DNA from 3 places in the Yersinia sp. SCPM-O-B-9106 (C-191) genome. Region 1 is predicted to be linked to each of the others. Evidence: predicted binding sites of a transcription regulator. Region 1 holds the regulator's gene; each other region holds the start of a gene.

Region 1 (3,196 bases):
GGCGGCGAACCTACTGGCAAAGTTGCCGATGCCATTAATCAATCCTTTGGTTCTTTCGCTGAATTTAAAGCACAATTTACTGATGCGGCAGTGAAAAACTTTGGCGCAGGCTGGACGTGGCTGGTCAAAAAAGCGGATGGCACACTGGCGATTGTCAGTACCTCAAATGCGGCAACACCGCTGACGACTGCGGATAAACCACTGCTGACGGTGGATGTATGGGAGCACGCTTACTATATTGATTATCGTAATGCGCGACCAAAATATCTGGAGAACTTCTGGGCTTTAGTGAATTGGTCTTTCGTTGAGAAAAATTTAGCCTGATACCGCGCAAACAGAAAGATACACACGTGGTTATTATCAGTAGAAATAATTAAGGGCGGGTTAACCGCCCTACTAATGGCTTCATACCGGCAAGCGGTTTAATTAATTCATTACCGCCACGAAGCTAAAAACAATAATCATTGCCAGCGCACCAACAGTCGTAATCAGCGACATTTTCAGATTGGTATCCATAAAAACTCCTCAGCCGGTTAATCTTTATACTCGTCATACTTCAAGTATAGTAAGGTAAAGGCACACAATTAGTGCGTTAAATCATTTTCCCACAGTTAAGAAAAAAAATCTTGTGCTCATTACGCACTTTATAACATTGATTAACGCTTTCACTTTTCCTCCAGATCAGCCAAAATTCGCAGTTCATAACTGTATGCCGACTCATAACGTCCAATAAAACCTCTCAGACAGCCTGCTGATTCAACTTACCAGCCTACTATCGTGTTTCTGTCTGAGCGGTGTTCGAGTCATACGGGCAAACGATTAACATAATACTTACCTGCTGTAACAGGTGAGCTTAGGAGTCATTCTTTTTATGGCAACGATTAAAGATGTGGCCAAACACGCGGGTGTGTCCACCACCACCGTTTCGCACGTTATCAATAAAACTCGTTTCGTCGCCGAAAATACCAAAGCCGCTGTGTGGGCGGCCATTAAAGAGCTGCATTATTCGCCCAGTGCTGTGGCCCGCAGCTTGAAAGTTAATCACACTAAATCAATTGGTTTGTTGGCAACATCCAGTGAAGCACCCTATTTTGCTGAGGTGATCGAAGCGGTTGAAAATAGTTGTTATAGCAAAGGTTACACCCTGATTTTATGTAACTCTCATAATAATCTTGATAAACAAAAAGCCTATCTATCCATGCTGGCGCAAAAGCGTGTCGATGGATTATTGGTGATGTGTTCTGAATACCCTGAACAATTGCTGGGGATGTTAGAAGATTATCGCAATATTCCAATGGTGGTGATGGACTGGGGTACCGCCCGTGGCGATTTTACTGACTCGATTATTGATAATGCATTCGAAGGTGGCTATTTAGCTGGCCGTTATCTTATTGAGCGCGGTCATCGTGATATCGGTGCTATTCCCGGTCAGTTATCACGGAATACCGGTGGTGGTCGCCATCAGGGCTTCCTGAAAGCACTGGAAGAGGCCAATATCCCGCTACGTGACGAATGGGTGGTTCAGGGGGATTTTGAGCCAGAATCCGGTTATAAAGCTATGCACCAAATTCTGACGCAAAAACACCGCCCGACCGCCGTATTCTGTGGCGGCGATATTATGGCGATGGGGGCAATATGCGCGGCGGATGAATTGGGCCTGCGGGTGCCACAAGATATTTCGGTGATCGGCTATGATAATGTGCGCAATGCGCGGTATTTCTCACCGGCGCTAACCACTATTCATCAGCCAAAAGAGAGATTAGGTGAAACCGCTTTTGCCATGTTGCTCGACAGAATTGTCAGTAAACGCGAAGACCCACAAACGATTGAAGTACACCCTAAGCTGGTCGAGCGCCGCTCTGTTGCTGATGGCCCCTACCGCGATTACCGCCGTTAATCTTCACCTGCCGGTAGCCCTCATGTTACCGGCAGCTAACGCTGTGCGTTCAGTCCTCAATCACGGCATTATCATCTTTTAGCCATTCATTATTAAGTGTGACACTGTCACCTAAATACGCCAGCATCCATGCTAAAGCTGGCGAATGATTATTCTGCTCCCACGTCAAACAACACGGGCTATCAGGAAGTGGCTCGGCCAAGGTTAATACCACCAGTTTCCCTTGTTCAATCAAGGGCGACACCATATGCGCGGGCACCATTCCGACACATAATCCTGCACACAGGCAATCTATTCCCGTCGCCCAATCGGGTGCCACTAAACGCTGTTGGTTATCCAAGGTCCAGGTGTCTCGTTTCGGCAGATTTCGCGCGGTATCCTCCAAACAGAGTGAGGGATAAGGCCGCAATTGGTCATCAATAAGGGAACCGGTTAAGTGGGCTAAGGGGTGATTGACGCTCACCACACAATGCCAAGTCAAAAAGCCCATGTCGCGGAAGATAAACCGCCCGCCAACCGGAATGGCGCGAGTCGCCCCAATGGCCATTTCAGCTTGGCCATCCGCCAGTGCATCCCAGACACCATTAAATACCTCATAGCGTACCCGCAGTTCGATATCAGGAAAATGGCGATAAAAATCCAATACTAAGCGGCGACTCCGCTGAGGTTTGACGATTTTATCGATCACGATATTGAGTTGCCCACGCCACCCATTCGCCACTTGCTGGCACTGTCGCCGCGTGCCATTCATTTTTTTGATAACATCTCGGGCTTCTTTGATAAAAACCCTGCCCGCTTCCGTCAATTCTACATCCCGGTGACGCCGTACAAATAACGGCACGGCCAGCCATTCCTCCAACTGGCGCACGGTATAACTTACCGCTGACGGGACGCGGTGCAATTCTTGAGCAGCAGCGCTGAAACTCCCGGTGCGGGCAACTGCATCGACCACATCCAATGAATATTCTGACCACATGATTCTGCACTTCCCTTAGACTGAATATTTACTATCAATTTTTTTGATAGCATGGCGCAAATATTACCGTTTCACAACAGAATAGCTCGCCGCTAGAATGCCCCCCGCAATGGAATTTCCATGATAAGAGTTTTGCCTGCAAAATTATAATGAGACACAAAAAATGAAAACGACTTCTAGTTTCATGTTCTACCTGGCCGGTTTGAGCATGTTGGGGTACCTGGCCACCGACATGTATTTGCCTGCCTTTGGCGCTATGCAACAAGAGCTGCGCACCTCTGCCGGCTCCATCAGTGCCAGCCTCAGTATCTTTCTCGCTGGTT
Region 2 (3,196 bases), 1.1 Mb from region 1:
GGTCTGGAAGTAGCGATCTGAAGAACCTTTGGACATCGCGCCCAATGACCCCATACCGCGGTAAGATTTGAATGAACGGCCTTGATAGAGTTCGATTTCGCCGGGTGATTCTTCTGTCCCTGCCAGCATCGAGCCGACCATGACACATGAAGCACCCGCAGCAATGGCTTTAGCAATATCACCAGAGAAACGAATACCACCATCCGCAATAACCGGGATACCAGTGCCTTCCAGCGCTTCGACGGCATCAGCAATTGCAGTAATCTGTGGCACACCAACGCCAGTCACAATACGGGTGGTGCAGATTGAGCCAGGGCCGATACCCACTTTAACCGCACTCACACCAGCATCAGCCAATGCTTTCGCACCTGCCCCTGTCGCGACATTACCACCAACAATTTGCAGGTTAGGATATTTGGCTCGGGTTTCGCGAATGCGCTGTAACACGCCCTCGGAATGACCATGAGATGAGTCGATAAGTAAAACATCAACACCCGCAGCGACCAGCGCGTCGATACGCTCTTCATTGCCCGCACCGGCACCGACAGCGGCACCAACACGCAGACGGCCATGCTCGTCTTTACAGGCGTTTGGCTTGCGTTCTGCTTTTTGGAAATCTTTCACGGTAATCATGCCGCGCAGATGGAAGCTATCGTCAACGACCAGCACTTTCTCGACACGTTTTTCATGCATTTTTTGCAGTACAACTTCGCGGGCTTCGCCTTCTTTGACCGTTACCAAGCGCTCTTTCGGTGTCATCACCGCCGTCACGGGTTGGTCCAGATCAGTCACAAAGCGCACATCACGGCCAGTAATGATCCCAACCAGCTCGTAATCTTCGGTCACTACCGGATAACCGGCGAAACCGTTACGGACGGTCAGTTCTTTAACCTGACGGAGAGTTGTGGTTGGCGTTACAGTCTGTGGCTCAGTCACCACGCCACTTTCGTGTTTTTTCACGCGGCTGACTTCTTCAGCCTGGCGCTCAATGGACATATTTTTGTGGATGAAACCTAAACCGCCCTCTTGTGCCAGCGCAATGGCCAGACGAGCTTCGGTTACGGTATCCATTGCTGCGGACAGCATAGGGATATTCAGGCGGATAGTTGCAGTCAGTTGGGTACCAAGTTCTGCTGTATTAGGCAAGACTGTGGAGTGGGCTGGAACCAGGAGAACGTCGTCAAATGTTAGAGCTTCTTTCGCGATACGTAGCATGGGCAATATCTCACCAAGGTGAATGTGAAAAAGATAAAATATTGCCGTGGCATTATACAGAGCGTAATCGGTTGCCTCCAGCACTTTCTCATTATTTTTCTTGCTATGCGGTTTGAGGCAGGTAATATCGATCAATTAAGTGCTTGTTTTAAAATTTGATCCAGGTCACATGTCACAAACTTCTGCGTCATCAATTTTTACCGTCAGCCGCCTTAATCAGACGGTGCGACAACTGCTGGAAATGGAAATGGGCCAAATTTGGCTCACGGCCGAGATTTCCAATTTTTCTCAGCCTTCGTCTGGTCACTGGTATTTCACCTTAAAAGACGACCGGGCGCAGGTGCGCTGCGCGATGTTTCGCAACAGCAATCGCCGAACCACTTTCCGCCCGCAAAATGGCCAGCAAGTTTTGGTCAGGGCATCAATTACCCTGTATGAGCCGCGCGGTGACTACCAGTTAATTGCTGAAAGTATGCAACCTGCTGGCGACGGGCTACTGCAACAACAGTTTGAGCAGCTTAAACAACAACTGGCCACAGAAGGGCTTTTTGATCAAAGTCACAAGCAACCACTGCCCAGTCCAGCCAGACAAGTCGGGGTGATAACCTCATCTAGCGGCGCGGCTCTGCACGATGTTTTGCACGTTTTACAACGCCGTGATCCATCACTGCCAGTGATTATTTATCCAACAGCAGTGCAAGGTGCCGATGCCCCCCTACAGATAGTCCGAGCCATTCACTTGGCTAATCTGCGCGGAGAATGTGATGTGCTGATCGTCGGGCGGGGTGGCGGTTCACTGGAAGATTTGTGGAGTTTTAATGACGAGCGAGTCGCCCGCGCCATTTTTAACAGCCGAATTCCCATTGTCAGTGCGGTCGGCCATGAAACTGATGTCACCATTGCGGACTTTGTCGCAGATTTACGCGCCCCAACCCCGTCAGCCGCCGCTGAACTGGTCAGCCGTAACCAAATTGAGCTAGTTCGGCAAATTCAGGGGCAGCAGCAGCGCATGGAAATGGCGATGGATTATTATCTGGCGCAGCGTAGCCAGCAATTTAGCCGCCTTGAGCATCGGCTCCAACAGCAACACCCACATTTGCGCCTAGCGCGTCAGCAAACACTGCTGTTGAAGTTACAGCGCCGTCTGGAAGACAGCGCGCAAAACCAAATTCGCTCATTAGGCCGGCGCACTGAACGGCTCCAGCAGCGCTTGATTCAAGTTCAACCGCAAGGGCAAATTCACCGTTATAACCAACGGGTACAGCAGCAGGAATACCGCTTGCGCCAAGCATTAGAGCGCCAACTGAATGGTTATCGTCAGCGCTTTGGTATCGCCTGCTCGCAATTGGAGGCAGTCAGTCCATTAGCTACATTGGCCCGCGGCTACAGTGTCACACAGACCCCCGCAGGCACCTTGCTTAAGACGACCAAACAAGTGCATACCGGCGACAAGCTAACGACCCGACTGCAAGATGGCTGGGTGGAAAGTGAAATCACTCAAATCAATGTGACAAAAAAGCCCCGTCAGCGTAAGCCGACCCATTAGCCAAGTCGCCACCTTTGAAATAATTTGATGTTGCCGGTAGGCGGCAAGAGAGAGACAAATTGGTCGGGAACCGATTTGAACAGTATTTATGCTCGCCCGCAGGGTGAGCCTCAGGGATGAGGCTCATTAATTCCGAATCATTTACCCAAATAAGTGATTCAGGTGAGCAATCAGACTGTCGGCAGATAACTAAAACGAACGCGGCTTTTCGAAATCAACCCATGACCATTCTGGCAAAAATAATCAACGGCCCCACAAGCTTTCAACACTTGGAGCGGTTTGGCGCAATCAGGGCAATCGGCCTGTTGCTGATAGTTGCCGTGGCAGTTAGAGCAGTGAAAGTGACCACTCACTTGCGTCATTGCTTTCTGACAAATCGGACATAATGCATCCATCATTTCTCTCCTCGAATTCACTTAAAAACTCACATCACGC
Region 3 (3,196 bases), 370 kb from region 1:
TTCCCGCCAGGCTCGCCAACATTATTGACTCAATAACTGAGCTCTCACCCATCTAATTGCACTAAATCATATAAGGCTTTTGATGTATATTTAATCTATAGGGATAAAATATAGACGAGCTGGGGGAATAAATAAACCCCCAGACAAGTAAAGAAGATAAATAATTAGATATGAGTAATGATATTCTTAATCAAACTTGGCCCACGGAAGATAAATCCGGAATAAATTTGAATCAATGAAGCACCCGCAGCCATTTTTTCCCGCGCAGCAATGACCGAGTCAATTCCACCGACGCCGATAATAGGTAACCGACCTTGTAGCTCTTGCGACAAACGGCGAATCACTTCAGTGCTGCGTAATTGCAATGGACGGCCACTTAATCCACCAGCTTGTTCGCAATAATTTAAACCCTGAATAAGAGAACGATCTAATGTGGTATTAGTAGCAATAACACCATCTATATTATGGCGAACCAAACTATCCGCTATTTGGATCAATTCCTCTTCAGTAAGATCCGGCGCGATCTTAACTGCGACAGGAACATACTTATGATGCCGCTGATGTAATTCAGTTTGTTTATTTTTAATTGCTGCCAACAAATCATCCAGTGCTTCACCATACTGCAAAGATCGTAATCCTGGGGTATTAGGCGATGAAATATTAATCGCAATATAACCGGCATAAGGATAAATTTTATCCATGCAAATCAAGTAATCTTCTTTACCTTGCTCTACCGGCGTATCTTTATTCTTGCCGATATTAATACCTAAAATACCGCCGAAATGTGATTTCTTAACGTTTTCAATTAAGTTATCAACCCCGTGATTATTAAATCCCATGCGGTTGATCAAACCTTCGGCCTCGACGACTCTAAACAATCTTGGTTTATCATTTCCAGACTGTGGTCGTGGTGTTACTGTCCCGACTTCAATAAAACCAAACCCCATCGCGCCCAGAGCATCAATACACTCGCCATCTTTATCCAAACCCGCAGCTAAGCCTAATGGATTTTTGAATGACAGCCCCATGCAGCTTACTGGTTTGGTTGGCACTGATTGCCGAATCAAGAATTGAAGTGGTGTGCCGGTAACGCGTTTTAACTGGCGAAAAGTGAGTTCGTGTGCACGTTCTGGATCAAGCTGAAAAAGTGCTTTTTTGACAAGTGGATAATACATGTAATCTCCTGAGCGGGCGGTGACTAGCCTTTGATGCTGGAATGGTAAATTCATCTTTCAGGAAAGTAAACGTTTGCGAAGTAAAGCCATGCAAAGACCTTGCTCTCTGATGTTACTCTGGTGTTAACAATTGTAAGGATAAAAAATAGAGGGCCGTTATGCCCTCTATCTATTTAAACAATAACTTTCACAAATTATTTACTTTTGCAAATAACCGACTTATGCCGCTAATGCTTTGGTTATCTTCTCGTATAAGTCACCAGATAAATTATCCAATGTTTTCAATTGTTCCAGGGCCTGACGCATCAGAGTTTGACGCCCTGAATCATAGCGCTTCAAACGAATCAATGGCTCAATCAAACGAGCAGCAACCTGTGGATTTCGGGTATTCAAATCACTGAGTATTTCTACCAAGAATTGATAACCGCTGCCGTCAGTGGCATGGAATGCTGCTGGGTTGCCGGAAGCAAAACTACCAATGAGCGAGCGAGTACGGTTTGGATTACTCAAACTAAAGGCGGGGTGTGTAAGTAAACCGCGCACTTGCGCCAGAACATCAACCGCTGGGCTGGTTGCTTGCAGAGCAAACCATTTATCCATCACCAAACCATCATGATTCCAGCGTACATCAAAGGCCGCCAGTAACTCATCGCGACAAGGTAACTGTGCAGCAACAGCGGCTGCCAGCGCCGCCAGCGAATCAGTCATATTATCTGCCTGATGATATTGGGAAGAAACAAGCTTGTTGGCAAATTCTTCATCCGCAAAGGCCAGGTAACTCAGACAAATATTGCGCAATGCCCGCTTGGCGATATCAGTGTGTTCAATACGATATTCAGGGGTGATATTCGCCACATAGACAGCCAATAATTCATCAGACAGTTCATTTGCCAGACAACGGGTAATGGCTTCATGCACCGCACTGATAGCTTGCGGATCGATAGTGGTGAACAACTCTGCAATTTCATTTTCTGATGGCAATGTCAGGATCTGTGCTGCTAAAGCAGGATCAAGATTTTCATCAAGCAATATTGCGCGGAAAGCATCAGCCACATGATTAGGTAAACTCAACGGCTGTTTTTGCTGGTATTTAGCAACATTGAGCTTGATATAAGTTGCCAGCAAACTTTGTGCCGCATCCCAGCGCGAGAATTCATTACGCGCATGCTGCATCAAGAAAGTCAGTTGCTGGTCACTGTAGGTGTAATCCAGTTTGACTGGCGCGGAAAATTCACGCAATAGAGACGGAATGGGGGGGTGTTCAACATTATCAAAAGTAAAGGTTTGCTCGGCTTCTGTGACATTCAGAACATGATGAACCGGCAAACCATTTCTCTGCAACGCAATCACATTGCCTTTACTGTCATAAAGCTCAATATCCAATGGGATATGTAATGGCAGTTTTTCCGGCTGATCGGCGGTTGGCAATGTTTTCTGACTAACATGCAGATGATATTGCTGATTTTCAGCATCATAATCATCACCTACCGTCAGTATCGGTGTACCCGATTGACTATACCAGCGGCGGAATAAAGACAAGTCGACATTAGATGCATCTTCCATTGCCTGTACGAAATCATCACAGGTCGCCGCACTGCCATCATGGCGTTCGAAATAGAGTTGCATACCCGCTTGGAACTGTTGTTCCCCCAGTAAAGTATGCATCATCCGGATGACTTCTGACCCTTTCTCGTACACCGTCAAGGTGTAGAAATTGTTCATCTCGATGACTTTATCTGGACGAATCGCATGAGCCATTGGACTGGCATCTTCAGCAAATTGCGCCGAACGCATCACACGGACGTTTTCAATACGATTAACCGAGCGTGAGCCCAAATCGGAACTGAATTCTTGATCACGGAATACCGTTAACCCTTCTTTCAAGCTTAATTGGAACCAATCACGGCAAGTAACTCGGTTACCTGTCCAGTTATGGAAATATTCATGACCGATAACGGCTTCAATGTTCAGATAGTCTTTATCTGTCGCCGTTTCTGCTTTTGCCAGAACATATTTTGAGT

The links. The regulator PurR, encoded in region 1, represses purine synthesis genes. The targets are predictions, from matches to a motif close to CANGCAAACGTTTGCNTG.
Region 2: the regulator PurR is predicted to act here: its motif matches at 1,276-1,293, upstream of guaB (IMP dehydrogenase).
Region 3: the regulator PurR is predicted to act here: its motif matches at 1,238-1,255, upstream of pyrD (quinone-dependent dihydroorotate dehydrogenase).

The regions. Positions count from the first base shown of each region.
Region 1 covers NZ_CP110791.1:2,317,673-2,320,868, forward strand. The annotation lists gene sodB (superoxide dismutase [Fe]) at 1-324, shown strand, start outside; gene OP863_RS10640 (YnhF family membrane protein) at 427-516, opposite strand; gene purR (HTH-type transcriptional repressor PurR) at 872-1,897, shown strand; gene punR (DNA-binding transcriptional activator PunR) at 1,947-2,873, opposite strand; gene punC (purine nucleoside transporter PunC) at 3,037-3,196, shown strand, end outside.
Region 2 covers NZ_CP110791.1:1,177,567-1,180,762, reverse strand. The annotation lists gene guaB (IMP dehydrogenase) at 1-1,215, opposite strand, end outside; gene xseA (exodeoxyribonuclease VII large subunit) at 1,385-2,761, shown strand; gene OP863_RS05365 (zinc ribbon domain-containing protein) at 2,932-3,156, opposite strand; gene OP863_RS05360 (AEC family transporter) at 3,186-3,196, opposite strand, start outside.
Region 3 covers NZ_CP110791.1:2,687,112-2,690,307, forward strand. The annotation lists gene pyrD (quinone-dependent dihydroorotate dehydrogenase) at 165-1,175, opposite strand; gene pepN (aminopeptidase N) at 1,395-3,196, opposite strand, start outside.